2 regions of the Pseudoalteromonas sp. OANN1 genome follow, and region 2 is predicted to be linked to the other one. Evidence: predicted binding sites of a transcription regulator. Region 2 holds the regulator's gene; the other holds the start of a gene.

The links. The regulator MetJ, encoded in region 2, represses methionine synthesis genes. The targets are predictions, from matches to a motif close to TAGACGTCTAGACGTCTA.
Positions count from the first base shown of each region.
Region 1: a site for MetJ is predicted at 1,871-1,888, ahead of NH462_RS10100 (methylenetetrahydrofolate reductase). Genes of this name have one in related genera too.

Region 1 covers NZ_JAMXSE010000009.1:103,945-112,044, forward strand. Annotated here, with positions in the region: gene NH462_RS10095 (pitrilysin family protein) at 1-1,664, opposite strand, end outside; gene NH462_RS10100 (methylenetetrahydrofolate reductase) at 1,935-2,891, shown strand; gene NH462_RS10105 (undecaprenyl-diphosphate phosphatase) at 3,225-4,025, opposite strand; gene folK (2-amino-4-hydroxy-6-hydroxymethyldihydropteridine diphosphokinase) at 4,022-4,510, opposite strand; gene folB (dihydroneopterin aldolase) at 4,518-4,868, opposite strand; gene plsY (glycerol-3-phosphate 1-O-acyltransferase PlsY) at 4,993-5,583, shown strand; gene tsaD (tRNA (adenosine(37)-N6)-threonylcarbamoyltransferase complex transferase subunit TsaD) at 5,587-6,600, opposite strand; gene NH462_RS10130 (YjaG family protein) at 6,650-7,243, opposite strand; gene NH462_RS10135 (DUF2007 domain-containing protein) at 7,227-7,574, opposite strand; gene NH462_RS10140 (DUF2721 domain-containing protein) at 7,684-8,082, shown strand.
Region 2 covers NZ_JAMXSE010000012.1:23,995-32,094, forward strand. Annotated here, with positions in the region: gene NH462_RS11645 (malic enzyme-like NAD(P)-binding protein) at 548-1,789, shown strand; gene metJ (met regulon transcriptional regulator MetJ) at 1,870-2,190, opposite strand; gene metB (cystathionine gamma-synthase) at 2,535-3,755, shown strand; gene metL (bifunctional aspartate kinase/homoserine dehydrogenase II) at 3,760-6,108, shown strand; gene NH462_RS11665 (PBP1A family penicillin-binding protein) at 6,184-8,100, opposite strand, start outside.

The DNA.
Region 1 (8,100 bases), on a different contig from region 2:
TCGATTTGATAGCCAAAGCTACCAGCAATCGGGTACAGCGCCTTTTGAATTTCTTTGTATGATTGCGACTCACTTCCACCATTGGCAATCATAGCCGCAGTAAGCGCAGCAAGACCTTTTTTACCTGCAGGATCGGCAGCAGCACCTGTGTAAAAAAGAAAATTCACATCCACCAGCGGTGAGTTATTAGTCTTGTCTAATACGTTGAAATGACGTGTTACTGGCTTGTCCATTTTTGCCACTAACTTATCTAAGTTAACTTCCTTATCAAAACCAGAGACAGACTCAAGTGCAGACATCGTCACCGTTGTGCGGCTGCTGTCCACAAAGTATTTATTGGCAATATCACGAATATCTTTTGCAGTGACTTTATCTGCACTTGCATACAGTTCATTCACCACTTCAGGATCACGCTCAAAATGCATGTAGCTTGCAAGTGTCGAAGCAATAGATTGTGATGAATCAAGGCCGTTAATAAAGCTGTACTTTAGGTTTGATTTAAGTGCAGCAAGTTTATTTTCATCTACCAGCTCTGTGCGTGCTTTTGCGTAAGTGTTATTGATTGCATCACGCACTGTCGCCAAATCTTTTTCATCTTCTACTTTAACGAAAACATGTAGAAGACCAGGGTCTTTGGTTTCAGGGTTATAGGTAAACATTTGGCTTGCAAGCTGTTTGTCTACCACTAACTCTTGATACAATGCTGAGTTTTCAGAGAAATAAAGCTGTGAGATCAGATCAAGTGCCGCTCGGTCTTTTTTCTTCGGCTCCCATGCAGCGCCTTTATACGAAACTAGCAACCAGTGACCCGGTAAGCCATCATATTTTTCGTGAACGTAACGCGCTTTATCTTGCTTTGGCTCAACAGGAATATCGGCTTGGTAGTCACCCTTTTTCCAATTACCCCAATGCTTCTTCACCATAGCCATAGTTGCTTTAGGATCTACATCACCTACGATCACAAGTGATACATACTCAGGCTTATAAAAACGCTCAAAGAAGGTTTTACCATAGGCCATTTGATCTGGCATTGCTTCGATGTCTTCAAAAAAGCCCATCGTTGTGTGTTTATAGGTATGTTTATCAAATGCTTCTTTTCTTACCGCAGAAAGCAGTTTTCGAACCGGACTGGCATTATTTTTAAGGTATTCACCTTTCACAGTTAGTGCTTCGGTGCGGAACTGTTCTTCACTGTATGTCAGGTTTTGAAAGATATCCGCTTCGATTTCTAATACTTTATCTAAATGCTGCTTTGAGAAATTTAAGTGGTAGTTAGTGTAGTCGTTGGTCGTGTAGGCACGATTATCAACACCTGAGTTTTTCAAAATGTCCGAATAAACGTCTTGTGGATACTTTTCTGAGCCTTTGAACATCATATGCTCAAAGAAGTGAGCAAAGCCGGTTTTACCCGCTTCTACTTCATTACGCGAACCAACAGAAACCGGAATTTGTAGCGATACCACATCAGGATAGTTAGTTTTAACTACCATGACGCGAAGGCCATTTTCTAGCTCTTCCAAAACATAATCTTGGGCGAATACTTTATTGGATTGGGCAGCTTGAGTACTTACAGCTGACTGTTGAGCTTGATCTGAATTCGTCGCTGCGCAGCCACTAAGCGCTAAGCTTACGGCAAAGCTGGTTGCTAGTAATTTGAATTTCATGAATTTGGTCCTAATCATATTTTTTATTCTAAGTAAGTCGTGTTCACTTACGTTAGCAAACCTCCTGATTATGCCCCAAAGTCATACTAATTCGCTAATTTCCAAGGTGATTTACCACCCTAATGTGTAAACAAATATGAAATTTTGATTTGAGCACTTGAGATTAATTCATAATTATTGAAATTCTTTCATTAAAAAAATCTATCTAGACGTCTAAATGGCTGCTATATTAGTAAAGAGATACAGAAATGCTTTTGTGGAATGAGGATTATGGCTTTAACGCTTCAAGAGAAAATCATTGACCCTAACCAAGGGGTATATTTAATTGGTACCACACCACCTAAGATTGGCACCGACCCAGAACAGCTAAAATCAATTGCCGCTAAACTTTTGGGCCGTTTACATGAGATCGAATACGACGGCGTGATCATCTATGACATTCAAGATGAAAGCAGCCGTACTCAAGTACCACGCCCATTTCCTTTTAAGCACACCGTTGATCCGTGTGAATATAGCCAGTTGATCCGCGAATTGTCACACCTTGATGTAATTACGTATAAAAGTGTGGCACAGCGCGATAGTGAAGCTTTTGGCGATTGGTTAAGCAGCACCAAACAGCAATATGGGTTAAACAATCTAGTTTTAGTGGGCAGCCCGTCTTCACAAGGCGATATTAAGTTACCGCTTTCTGAAGCCTATGATGTACTGAAGCATCATCAAGATGACTTTTTCTTAGGTGGTGTAACCATCGCAGAGCGCCATGCCAGTAAGCGTAATGAACACGAAAGGCTGATAGATAAAACAGAGCAAGGCTGCCAATTCTTTGTTTCCCAAGCAGTGTATGACGCTCAAGCAACCATAGATCTGATCACGAGTTATGCTCGCACCTGTAAACAACAAGGGCAAACACCAAAACGCATTATTCTTACCTTTACTCCATGTGGTGGAGAAAAGACCTTGCAGTTTATGGAGTGGCTGGGGATCTCAGTACCAGAAGCAACCAAATGGCGCATGTTAGATGCAGACAATACACTAAGTGAGTCAATTCGTATTTGTAGAGAAAATCTGGATCAAATCTTAAAAAGCTGCTCACATCTAGATATTTCTCTTGGCTTAAATATTGAGAGCTTAACAAACCGCAAAGAAGAAATTGATGCGTCGATAAACCTTTACAGGCTGTTGAAGGCGACCATGGAATTATGCCTTGCGGAAAAGCAAATTGCTTAATGCAGTCTAGGGCCTGTTGATCTTCCAAGTTTGTTTTTGCAGCAGTTTGATTGGTATTTATACAAGGCAGAGCCTGCGTAGCATAGTCATTCTATGTAAGTCTGGCGATAACATAGTAGAAATGCCAATCAAGCGCTGCCCTTTGGGTTCACCTGAGTGCGCTTTGTTCATTGTTGCTCAACTTTTGCCTAGATTACTAGGCGGCAAGTCGAGCGTCGCGACCAAAACACACTCAGAAGAACAAAAATCAAACAGCGAAGGCCAACAGGCCCTATAGCCAGCTTCATCAAGCTGGCTTTTCTGTTAACCTTGCTGAATTATCCAAAGCTCAGATTAACTTAGGCTCAAGAAAGCGATTAATCCCACCCCAAGTAACAAGCGGTAAATGACAAATGGCATCATGCCCATGCGCTCTATGATTTTCAGGAAAAAGAAGATACAGGCATAAGCTGAGATAAACGACAGTACCGCACCACTTAATAACGCATTCCAATCAACCACTTCATCGCCGGTAGCAAGCTCTAAACTGTAATACAGTCCCATCATCGAAATAACTGGAATAGACATTAAAAACGAAAAGCGCGCCGCACTTTTCTTATCAAGCCCGAGTAATAAACCTGCGGTGATGGTAATGCCTGAACGCGATGTGCCGGGAATGACAGCTGTAATTTGCGCAAGCCCCAGTATCAATGCGCTTTTCCAGTTTAAGGCAAATTCGTCCTTGATTTGTTTCGCTTTCACGTCGGCATACCAAAGCAGTAAACCAAATACTATCGTCGATGTTGCAATCACCCAAGCGCTACGTAAATAAACTTCTACGATATCTTTAAGTAGTGGAGCTAAAATCACGAATGGTATAGTGGCAACCACAATACACCAAGTCAGCCGGCTTTCTTTTGAGTGCGTACCTGAGAATGACTTGAACCATCCTGCCAGTAGGCTGACAATGTCTTGTCGAAAATAAATAACGACAGCCAGCAAAGTACCAACATGAACAGCAACATCAAAGGCAAGACCCTGATCTTGCCAACCTAGTACCTGAGAAGGTAGCAGTAAGTGGGCAGAACTCGAAATAGGTAAAAATTCAGTGAGACCTTGAATAATTGCAAGGACGGCAATCTCAATAAAGCTCATTGCTTGGGAAACTCCACTTTCCATAATTTTTGAGTTGGGTTGTGATACTCCTGCCATAACTGAGCAATGGTTTTACCCTCAACAGGATGGATAAAATCAGGAGCTAGTTCAGCTAATGGCTGAAGCACGAAGGCATTTTTGGTTATTTCATCCCGAGGCAACTGAGCGGGTGATGAACAAATAAGGTGGTCATAAAAGAGAATATCGAGATCTAATGTACGTGGACTAAACTTCTTTTCACTACAGCGACGACCATGATCGTATTCTATCGATTTGAGCAGTTTATACACTTCGTCTAAAGACAGCTGTGTTTGTGCTGCAAAGACCGAGTTATAGAAGTTATTTCCTGCAAACCCGACGGCTTCACTCTCAAAAACACTCGAATGTTGAAAATCCGGAAAGTGTTCTATCAATACCCTCAAGCCACTCAGCAAGTTTTTTTCTTTTTCTATGTTTGAGCCGAGACTGATAAAAATTTGTGCCATGATAATTCTACTTCTTACGCACAATTTCTACACCAACCGTTTGTGCTTGTGGCACGGCAGCAGGTTTACTCACTTTTATAAGCACTTGTTGTACATTAAATTCATTTAGGATCATTGTAGCAAGCTGTTCAACTAAGGTTTCTAATAGCTCAACTGGTTTTGCTTGGGTATGCGCAATAATACACTCACTCACTTTGGCATAATCAACCGCCAAATTAATATCGTCATGACGAGCGGCAGCGCTAATATCGGTCAACATCTCAACATCAAAGTAAAGGCTTTGTTTACTTTCTTTTTCAAAGTCGTACACTCCTATTATGGCTTCGACGTGTAGCTGTGAGATATAGACTTTATCCATGTAAACTCCAAACATGTTTATCGCTGTAATTCACCCGCATTTTCTAATCGCAATTCGCGATCTGTGCAGGACTTAAGACCGCCGATCATAGCCCAAAACAACGCAATAAAAAATAAGGAAGACAGTGTTAATCAGTTTAATGTGCGTATGTGCTTATTTATTGGGATCGATTTCCTCAGCGATTCTGGTGTGTCGGTTATTCAACCTGCCAGATCCACGCTTTAATGGTTCTAATAATCCAGGCGCAACCAATGTATTAAGATTGGGAGGAAAGATCCCAGCTGCGCTGGTGCTCGTCTTCGATATTTTAAAGGGAACCATCCCGGTGTGGGGAGCTTACTTTCTGAAAATAGAGCCTGTATGGTTAGGTGCAATAGCCGTAAGCGCATGCCTTGGTCACATTTATCCTATTTTCTTCCACTTTAACGGTGGTAAAGCGGTAGCAACGGCATTTGGTGCGCTATTACCCATCGGCTTGTCATTGGGCGGGCTATTGATTAGTACGTGGCTCGTGGTGCTAGCGCTCACACGCTACTCTTCACTCGCAGCGATTGTCGCAGTCGCAGCAGCTCCACTTTACACATGGTGGATAAAGCCGCTGTATACGGTGCCGGTCAGCTTTTTAACTGTGGTGATTATTATTCGTCATAGGGCAAATATTAAAAGGCTCTTGAGTGGTAAAGAGCCCAAGGTGGGGAAAAAGTCTAAAGACTAGGGTCTAGACTTTTTCTAGACTATCCAGCGGCCAACGCGGTTTAGTCTTCATATCAAGTGGCGCATGCTGACCTGCTTTTAGGCGCTGCATTCCTGCATAAGCTATCATCGCCCCATTGTCTGTACAAAACTCAGTGCGCGGGTAATAAACCCGCCCTTTCATGCCAAGCATCATGCGCTCAAGCTTTTGCCTAAGTTCAGTATTGGCGCTGACGCCACCTGCAATCACAAGGCTTTTAATGCCAGTTTCTTTCAGTGCTCGCTTACACTTAATCGCTAGCGTTTCTACGACTGCTGTTTGAAAGGCATGAGCAATATCTGCTTTCGTTTGCTCATCATCGCCTTCATTACGGATCGTGTTTGCCGCTGCGGTTTTCAATCCACTGAAACTAAAATCCAGACCAGGTCTGTCTGTCATCGGTTTTGGAAAAGTAAATCGCCCTGCTTGACCCTGTGTCGCCATTTTCGCAAGCATTGGGCCGCCAGGATAATCAAGACCGAGTAGCTTGGCAGTTTTATCAAATGCTTCACCAGCGGCATCATCCACTGACTCACCAAGTACTTCATATTCACCGATACCTGAGACTTTGACCATCATAGTATGGCCACCAGATACTAACAGCGCGACGAATGGGAAACCTGGTTTATCGTCTTCAAGCATAGGGGCAAGCAAATGGCCTTCCATATGATGTACGGCAACAGCTGGGATCCCCCAACCAAACGCTAACGAGCGACCTATTGAGGTGCCAACCAACAAAGCACCGACCAAACCCGGCCCTGCGGTATAAGCAATGCCATCAAGGTCTTCAGGACCGCAACCCGCTTGGGCGAAAGCAGCTTCTATCAGAGGAATTGTTTTGCGTACATGATCACGAGAAGCAAGTTCAGGCACTACCCCACCATAATCGGCGTGTACTTTTACCTGAGAATATAATTGATGTGCCAACAGCCCTTGCTCATCATCATAAATAGCAATACCCGTCTCATCACATGAGGATTCTATACCCAAAATACGCAAGTTACTTTCTCCAAACTCTTTACTGCAGCCGCTGATTATACGAAATCAGCTACTCAAGTTCCAAACCAATATTTGTTTGGCCGTCAGCCAGTGCCAAGGCCTTCAGCGACTTCACTGATTCGCTGCTAATACGCCCCATATTTTCCACATGTTCGATAAGCTCAGCGAGGATTTCAATTTCATACTGCATCTGCGGGTGCTCACGCACTAGCTCATTCGTTGGAGATATATCTTCCGCCATCAACATAAACTCGATGTATTTAGCTACCGTTGCCTGAGAAATTTTGGCAACGCTTACAAACTCATGTTCATCTTTTGTCATCAGACCTTGCAACATGCCTAACAACGCTGTCGCTACGTCGATTGCGGGATAGGTACCAAACATATCAAACTCACTGAGCTCAGGTACATTTGGTTCTACCTTTTCAACCAGCTTTTCTAAGCTAATTTTGCTCTTTGGCAGTAATATTTTCTCCCAGATTAAATTCAGCGCATTTCTGAGCACTTGCTCGTCGCCAAAACCCGTTGCCTCACTAAATAGTGAATAATTTGGCAACATACGCTCAATAATAGCAGCGCCTAATACTGCCTTTTGAAGATAATTTAACTCTCTAATTCTTTGAAAGTTATTTGCTTTGCTCATGCTTATTTCCACATTGCCAGCAATATTCAAACGCTGGTCCATTTAATTCTGCACAGTGGTTACATAGCCAATCCGACAGCTCGGCGGCACTGCGATGACGTGATTTATTATAGTTTACCAATATTTCCTGAGCCTCGGGTAACTTTATTGCATAAACAAAGAGCTTGATGGCAGCTTGCTCTGCTGGAATTTCACCAATAGCCCCTGACAAATGCTCACCTTGTAAGCGAACCTGAATATTCGCTTGTTCTAGTTGACCTTTGAGTAAATGTGCTTCAACAAAGCCACTGATAGCGCACAATTGCACCCAATGAAAAGGCTGTTCACTCATTGCATTATCTTCACTATTGAATTAGCACTCATTGTGCTCATTTGTTTCTTGATAAAATCATTCATTATCATCACACTTAAACATCAAGCTATTCCATTAAAATACGACTATGACTCTAACAACACCGGGCCTATTATTCCCAGCAATTTCTTTATTGCTACTCGCTTACACCAATCGCTTTTTGGTACTCGCACAATTGATCCGTGAATTAAACGCTCGAGAAGGCGACACCATAAGATCTTTGGTTAAAGCACAAATCGAGAACTTAAGAAAACGAATTAGATTGATCAGACGAATGCAAGTATGGGGCGTCATCGCGTTTTTACTCTGCACATCTTCAATGTTTGCCTTGTTTCTTGAAATATCCTTACTTGGCGTCACATTGTTTGGTGCGAGTCTTTGTAGCCTAACCTTGTCATTGCTACTTTCTCTTTATGAAATCCACATTTCTTGCGATGCAATCGAACTAGAATTGCAAAATATCGAGAAAAAACCTCAACAAGATTAGCGGCCTTGTTACTGCCGA
Region 2 (8,100 bases):
GAACATTTACGAGCTTAAGTTGTGAAAATAATCAAAGCTCATATAGTAAATAGTATCAGTTATGAGCACTTTATATAAACTAAAATCAGTATATTGCGATTAAATGCGGGTATCTTGACGTTAAAATTAGTTAAGTTGCAAATTTCTTATTGTTTTTATAATTAGTGTGCATCTGTGCTAATTTTCTGCATTTTGTGCTGGTTTTTGCGTCTTGTTTTTTAAGTTTTAGTCACATTATTTGTGAAATATTTCTTAAAATTGAGCTTATCTTCTCGGAAAAGTATAGAAAATACCGTGCTAGTGGATAGACCTGATTTTACTTGAATAATGAGCAAAACTCGGTATTGTGTGAATACGGTCGATTAACTATATGTCCTATTGACATACCGCGACAGCAAAGCACAAACGCTTGTTGAGTGGTTGAATGTCGTCGCTCATATAGTTAATCGCACTGTGTGTTGCTGTAACCAGCATGATAGGTTGCCAACATTCAGAATGCGAACGTTTACCACACTCTCACATTAACTTCGTAGGAAAATATCGCGCCATGACAGATTTTCGTCAACAAGCTCTAGATTATCACGAGAAGCCCGTTCCAGGTAAAATCAGTGTTGAACTCACTAAACCTGCCGAGACCGTAAAAGACTTAGCACTTGCATATAGCCCAGGTGTTGCAGAGCCAGTACGTGAAATCGCGGCTGATCCGGCGAATGCATACCGTTATACGGGTAAAGGAAATATGGTTGCGGTGATCAGTAATGGTACGGCAATTCTTGGCTTGGGTAATTTAGGTCCTTTGGCGTCAAAGCCTGTTATGGAAGGTAAGGCGCTATTATTTAAGCGTTTTGCGGGTCTTGATTCAATCGATATCGAAGTTAAGCACAACACCACCGAAGACTTCATCAATACGGTGGCAAATATCGCAGACACATTTGGCGGTATTAACCTTGAAGATATTAAAGCGCCAGAGTGCTTTGAAATTGAGCGCGCGCTAATCGAACGTTGTGACGTTCCTGTATTCCATGATGATCAGCACGGCACCGCAATTGTAACCGCTGCGGGTATGCTGAATGCGTTGGAAATCCAAGGTAAAGATATTCATGATGCGATTATTGTGTGTCTTGGTGCGGGTGCAGCTGCTATTGCTTGTATGGAATTATTGATCAAGTGTGGTGCTCAACGAGAACACATCTATATGCTGGACAGAAAAGGCGTGATCCATACTCGTCGTGATGACCTAAATGAATATAAAGAGTTGTTTGCAAACAACACGGATAAGCGTACGTTACAAGACGTGATTGCGGATGCGGACGTATTTGTTGGTGTTTCTGGTCCAGACTTACTTTCTGCTGAAGATCTAAAGTTAATGGCTGACAAGCCAGTGGTATTCGCTTGTTCTAACCCAGATCCAGAGATCAGTCCTGAAGTTGCACACGGTGCACGTAATGATTTGATCATGGCGACTGGTCGCTCAGATTATCCAAACCAAGTAAATAACGTGCTGTGTTTCCCGTTTATCTTCCGTGGTGCGCTTGATGTACGTGCAACTGCTATCAATGACGAGATGAAGATTGCAGCAGTTGAAGCAATTAGAACGATTGCGAAAGAACCTGTGCCAGCTGAAGTGTTAAAAGCGGCTGATGTGGATAGTCTTGAGTTTGGTCCTGAGTACATTATTCCAAAACCAATGGATCCGCGTTTGTTACCTCGTATCGCAAAAGCAGTAGCGGTAGCTGCAATTGAATCAGGCGTGGCACAAATCGATATGCCAGCTGGATATATGGAATAATACCATTGGTATTATCCAAATAAAAAAGCCTCGATTGAGGCTTTTTTTGTGTCTGTATGTCCACAGAGAAAGAGTAGTTATCACTCTTCGTTTATTTCTGGGATCTCCAAACCGCGCTCTTCCATTATTTGTCTTACTTCTAATGGAATACGCTCTGGATTATCTTTTCTCAAGTCTTCATCGCTCGGCAGTGGCTGACCTGTGAAGGCATGTAGAAACGCCTCACATAAAAGCTCACTGTTCGTGGCATGACGTAAATTATTCACTTGGCGACGTGTACGCTCATCAGTTAGCACTTTGAGTACATTCAGAGGTATGCTCACCGTGATCTTTTTTACTTGCTCTGCTTTCTTACCGTGTTCTGCATATGGGTGAATATACTCACCGTTCCATTTTGCCATAATTGTGTACTTGCCTCAGTTACATCAATGCCAATATGACTGGGTTCTGGTCTACATTATTCACCAACCGCATGAATATAGGGATAACCTTACGAATTAAAGATAAATCCCAAACTCAAATAGATGAATAAACTAATCCGCCATAGCGAGATAGAAGAATCTCTGCCATAGTTTTCAATAACTCAGTCGTATTAGCAACGCCTAGAGTGGCGAAATTTTATCGGTTTAAAAAAGATAGTCAAATACTAGTTATTTAGCCATTTAGCAGTATAAATGTTTTGACTTCTAGTTTCTGTTGCTCTAACCTTTTAGACGTCTAAACATCCAACTATCTAGGTGACCTTATGAGTCAAGTTAATAAATCGACGGTTGCAGTGCGTCACGGTATAGAAGCTGATAAAGCACATGGGGCAGTAGTGCCACCGCTTTACCTTTCTACCACCTATTCTTTTGCCGATTTTGATACCAAACGCGACTACGATTATGGCCGCAGTGGTAACTTTAATCGTGATGTGCTTGCACAGGCACTGACTGAACTTGAAGGTGGTGCTCGTGGCATTATTACCGCCACTGGCATGGCTGCTGTTCACCTAGTAACTCAGCTACTTAACCATGACGATACGCTGGTTATTCCACATGACTGTTACGGTGGTAGCTATCGCTTGTTTACATCGCTTGCTAAGCGTGGACTGCTCAAATTAGCCGTGTTGGATCTCACGCAACCTGAAAGTCTTGCACAGCTGCAGCAGATCAAACCTAAATTAGTTTGGATTGAAACACCAAGTAACCCAATATTAAGGCTCACGGATATAGAAACTGTCGTAAATGCAGCACACGCTGTGGGGGCTTTGGTCGCCGCCGACAACACCTTCTTGTCTCCTGCACTACAAAACCCCATTACCTTTGGCGTGGATGTAGTCGTGCATTCAACTACTAAATATATCAATGGTCATTCTGATGTCGTGGGGGGCGCGGTGATCGCGCGTACACAGGAGTTGGGTGATGAGTTAGCTTGGTGGGCAAATAATATCGGTATTACCGGCGCACCTTTTGATAGTTATCTTACTTTACGTGGACTGCGCACCTTAAACGTGCGTTTACGCCAGCATCAAGAAAATGCTCAGCTGATTGCGGAGTATTTAGAAAAGTCGCCGTATGTTAGCCAAGTTTATTACCCAGGCCTTGAGTCGCATCCTCAACACGAACTTGCGAAAAAACAACAGCTCGGTTTTGGTGGTATGGTGAGCTTTGATATCAAAGGCGAACTGCAAACATCAGCGAAGTTTTTAACGTCTCTAACGCACTTCTCATTGGCAGAATCTCTAGGTGGGGTTGAGAGTCTTATTTGCCATCCAGCGACGATGACACACGCAGGTATGGATCCGCAAGCACGTTTAGAAGCGGGAGTGGGCGACACGTTAATTCGTATTTCTGTGGGCATTGAAGATGCACAGGATCTCATTGCAGATCTGGAATCGGGATTTGCATGTATTGATGAAAGTCAGGCGAGTGATGATGCTAAGTCATTCAAGTTAACGCCTGCACATACAGTAGCGTTGTGGTGAGTAAATGGCAAAAGTAGTACATAAGTTTGGTGGTTCGAGTTTAAGCTCGCCAGAGCGTTATCAGGCGGTTGCCAAGATAGTGTTAGAGCAATGTCAACTAGGTGACAGTGTTGTGGTTTCTGCTGCAGGAAAAACAACGAATACCCTAGTGAAGTTATGGCAAAGCTTTGAGCAGCAAGATGTTCGTGCATTCAACGATGTTTTATTACAAGTTGAAAATCATCAACGAGAATTAATTGATGCCCTGTTTGTAGGTGAACAACACAGTGTGTTACTCAAACAGCTTGTCAATGAGCTGCAAGCAATCGCTTTGGGAAGAGAAGAACAACATCTTCACTACGCGAGTTTACTTGCACATGGAGAGCTATGGTCGGCTCGTATATTAGCAAACTGCCTAAGTTCTCAAGGCATTGAAGCCAAAGCTATCGACGCTCGTACGTTATTTGTACAACAAGATGGAGTGTTACTACATGCCCATAACAAAGAAGCGTGTTATCGCACAATTGATGAACACGCTATCTATATCGTTACCGGTTTTATTGCCGCAAATGCACAAGGTGAAACGGTGACTTTAGGTCGAAATGGCAGTGACTATAGCGCGACTTTGTTGGCAAGTTATCTTGATGCCGCTCAAGTATCAATTTGGACGGATACAACTGGCGTATTCAGTACGGATCCACGTAAAGTCGCTAATGCCATAAAATACACTAAGGTATGTCGTGGCCAAGCTGAATTACTCGCACGATTAGGTAATCCGGTACTGCATGCAAAAACGCTGTCTCCACTTAAAGATACCGATATAAAACTACAAGTTCGCAGCAGCTTTGATGCCGATGCGCTTGGCACTGAGATAGTAAAGGCAGGCTATAGCAAAGAGAAGCGCTTTATTACCACTTTTGGACAACTTGACCTGTTACGCGTTGAGCAGCTAAAAAGTGGCGAAGTGAAGCAGCTAAGCCAGCTTATCCAGCATAGCATTCATCATTTTGTTAAAGGTGGAGAGGCACACTTACTGGTGCCATCTGAATTTAGCCATGTTGTGATCAAAGCGCTTGATTCACGTGCCAATATTATTGAGTCGCAAGTACAAGGCTTTGCTATTGTTGCCCCAAGTCAGGATGTTGCTGGGTTACATCAGCAGGCGCTGGAACTATTGGATGAACATGCGATTGTCACCCGTTTTGTGCTGCAAGAGCGTCATTACAGCTTAGTGTTAACCGATCAAGCAATTGATAGCGATCTACTTGCCATATTGCACGAACGTTTGGTGAATAAAGGCAGAGAGCTTGCAGTGATTGTGGCTGGTGTTGGCAATGTGGGTGAAGTGTTTATCGAACAATGCAAAAACCAAGTCGCTAAGCTGAGTGAGCACTTTGATCTTAAGTTGGTTGGCTTACTGCGTTCTAAGCAAATGTTGTTCTGTCCAAGCGGGTTGAACTTAGCATCGTGGCAACAGCAATGGCAAAATGAGGCCATCGAATACAATGAAGCCGAGCTATTCACTCGTATTAAAGAGCTAGATTACGAGCATAAAGTGGTGGTCGATATTACTGCGAGCGAGCGTTTCAGTGAGTTGTATCCACAGTTTGTTGAACATGACTGCCATTTGATCAGCGCTAATAAATATGCCGGCACGGCACAACAAGGTTGGTACTCAAAGCTGCGTCAGCAGTTGCAAGAGCGTAACCTGTTATGGCGTTACAACACCAGTGTTGGCGCAGGTCTTCCCATTAACTTTGCGTTGGCGGATCTGCAAAATAGTGGTGATGAAGTGGTGAGAATTGAAGGCGTCTTTTCTGGCACTTTATCTTGGCTTTGTAGTCGCTATGATGGCTCTGAAGCATTTTCTGAGTTAGTGCTTGGAGCGCAAGAGCTTGGTTTTACCGAGCCTGATCCACGCGAAGACCTATCTGGCCGAGATATGCAGCGTAAGCTTTTGATCTTAGCACGAGAGTTAGGCATTGAACTTGAGCTTGACGATATTGAATTAGAGGCGTTAATGCCTGAGTCCTTGAGTGTGGGTTCATGGCAAACGTTTTTAGAAAATCGCCAGCAACTCGATGACTTTTATGCGACACACTATGCAAAGGCCACAGCGAATGACGCTGCGCTTCGCTATACTGGTGCGCTTGAAATTGCAAGCAATGGCAAAGTGTCTGCAAAAGTAGGCATTGCACAGGTACCAAACGGCTCGGCAATCGCGAATTTAACACCGGGTGATAATATTTTTGTGATCCACACTAAATGGTATGAACAAAACCCACTGGTGATCCAAGGCCCAGGGGCAGGCAAAGAAGTGACAGCCGCGGGAATACATTCCGATTTATTCTGGCTGACGCAAAATCTAAAATAACGCTATTAAGAAAATAGATATAATACAACTGGTATAAGACAAAAATGCCGATACATCTGTATCGGCATTTCTATTTTAGAATAACTCTTCGTGAGTGGGTAGCGGGGCGGTATCGTCAAACGGTGTGCTGCTATCCGTATCTAATACGTATTTGGTTGGGGCTGTACCTTGCTCGAAATATTCAAACCGAGATGTGTAATCGTTCTTACGGGACAACAGCCCTGTCTTTAAATCAATCCGAGTTGAAATAAGCCCTGGAGGTGGCTCTATCGGGGCCAAAGGCTCATCTTTAAGTGCCTCACGCATAAAGTCTATCCAAGCAGGTTGTGCTGAAATCGCACCTGCTTCTGCGCCAACAAGTTGGTTATCACCAAGGTTAGCGTTGTAGGCCGCACGACCCAAGGATTTACTCGCATCGTCAAAGCCAACCCAAACTGTGGTGAGGACATTACGGTTAAAGCCCGTAAACCAAGTATCTACCGAGTCATTGGTGGTACCCGTTTTTCCAGCAAGATCACGACGTTTTAACCATTGACCACGCCAGCCTGTGCCGCTCCAGCCCGTGTCATGTTTCCAGCTACCGCCACCCCAGATTGCACTATGAAGTGCATCAGCAATCAGAAATGCGTTTTGCTCCGAAATCACTTGCGGTGCACAGCGCTCAGGTTGTTCTTCCAGCTGCTGTTCGTCGCAGACCAATAATGGCTCTGCCGAACCCAGCTCAGTGCCGAATGAGTCGGTAATTTTATCGATAAAGTACGGCTCAATCAGGTGACCGCCGTTGGCAAAAGTGGCCATGCCGCGCGCCATTTCAATAGGAGTCAGTGCAGCACTACCAAGCGCCAATGACTCACTGCGATTAATATCTGCGTCTTGAAAACCAAATTTAAGCAAGTGATCAGCAGCCTTATTTATGCCAACGCCTTTGATCAAACGAACAGATACCACGTTTTTCGATTGTGCAAGCGCTCGGCGAATACGGATTGGGCCGTTATACACTTCAGGGCTGTTTTTCGGACGCCAAGCCACGCCAACGCTTCTGTCCCAATGATTAATCGGGGCATCATTAAGAATGGTGGCTAGGGTATAGCCATTTTCTAAAGCGGATGAATAAATAAAGGGTTTGATGTTTGAACCCACCTGACGCTTAGCTTGGGTAGCACGATTGTATTGACTAAGTTCAAAACTGTAGCCACCTACAATCGCCTTTACACGCCCATCCTGCGGGTCGAGTGAGACAAGGGCACTGGATGCCCGTGGCAACTGACTTAACATCCAGCCGTTGTCTTGTTTACGGACAAACACTTGCATGCCCGGCGCGAGGATATCTGCGGTTGTTTTTGGCGGTAAGCTTTGACGCGTTTCACTGATGTATTGTCTGGCCCAACTTAAGCCTGGCCATTCCAATGTAATTTGCTCACCGGTTTTTAAGAGCAGGTCGGCCGTTTTCTCTGCAATGTTTAGCACCACAGCGGCTTTTAAAGGTCCAATTTCATTGACCTTTTTAAGGCGAGTAATAATGTCTTCATGGCTGAGCGGCGATTCCGTCTCAGCATGCCAATAGGTTTCTTCTGCGCCTCTAAAGCCGTGACGCATATCGTAGGCATGTAAATTATCAACTAATGCATGCTGAGCAGCCTGTTGCATGTCAGATTCCACACTGGTGTAAACTTTCATGCCAGAGTTATAGGCTTTATCAGTACCGTAGCGTTCGACCATATAGGCGCGAACCATTTCAGAAATGTAAGGTGCATACAGCTCAATTTCGGCACCATGGAATTTAGCTGTGATGGGAGCTTGTGTCGCCTCATCATATTCTGTGCGGGTAATATACTTTTCAGCAAGCATTCGTCCGAGCACAACATTCCGGCGCAATTGCGCGCGCTCTGGGTTACGAATTGGATTTAACGCAGAAGGCGCTTTTGGCAGGCCTGCAATCATTGCCATTTCTGCTAAAGTTAATTCTGATAGTGAGCGACCGTAGTAGACTTG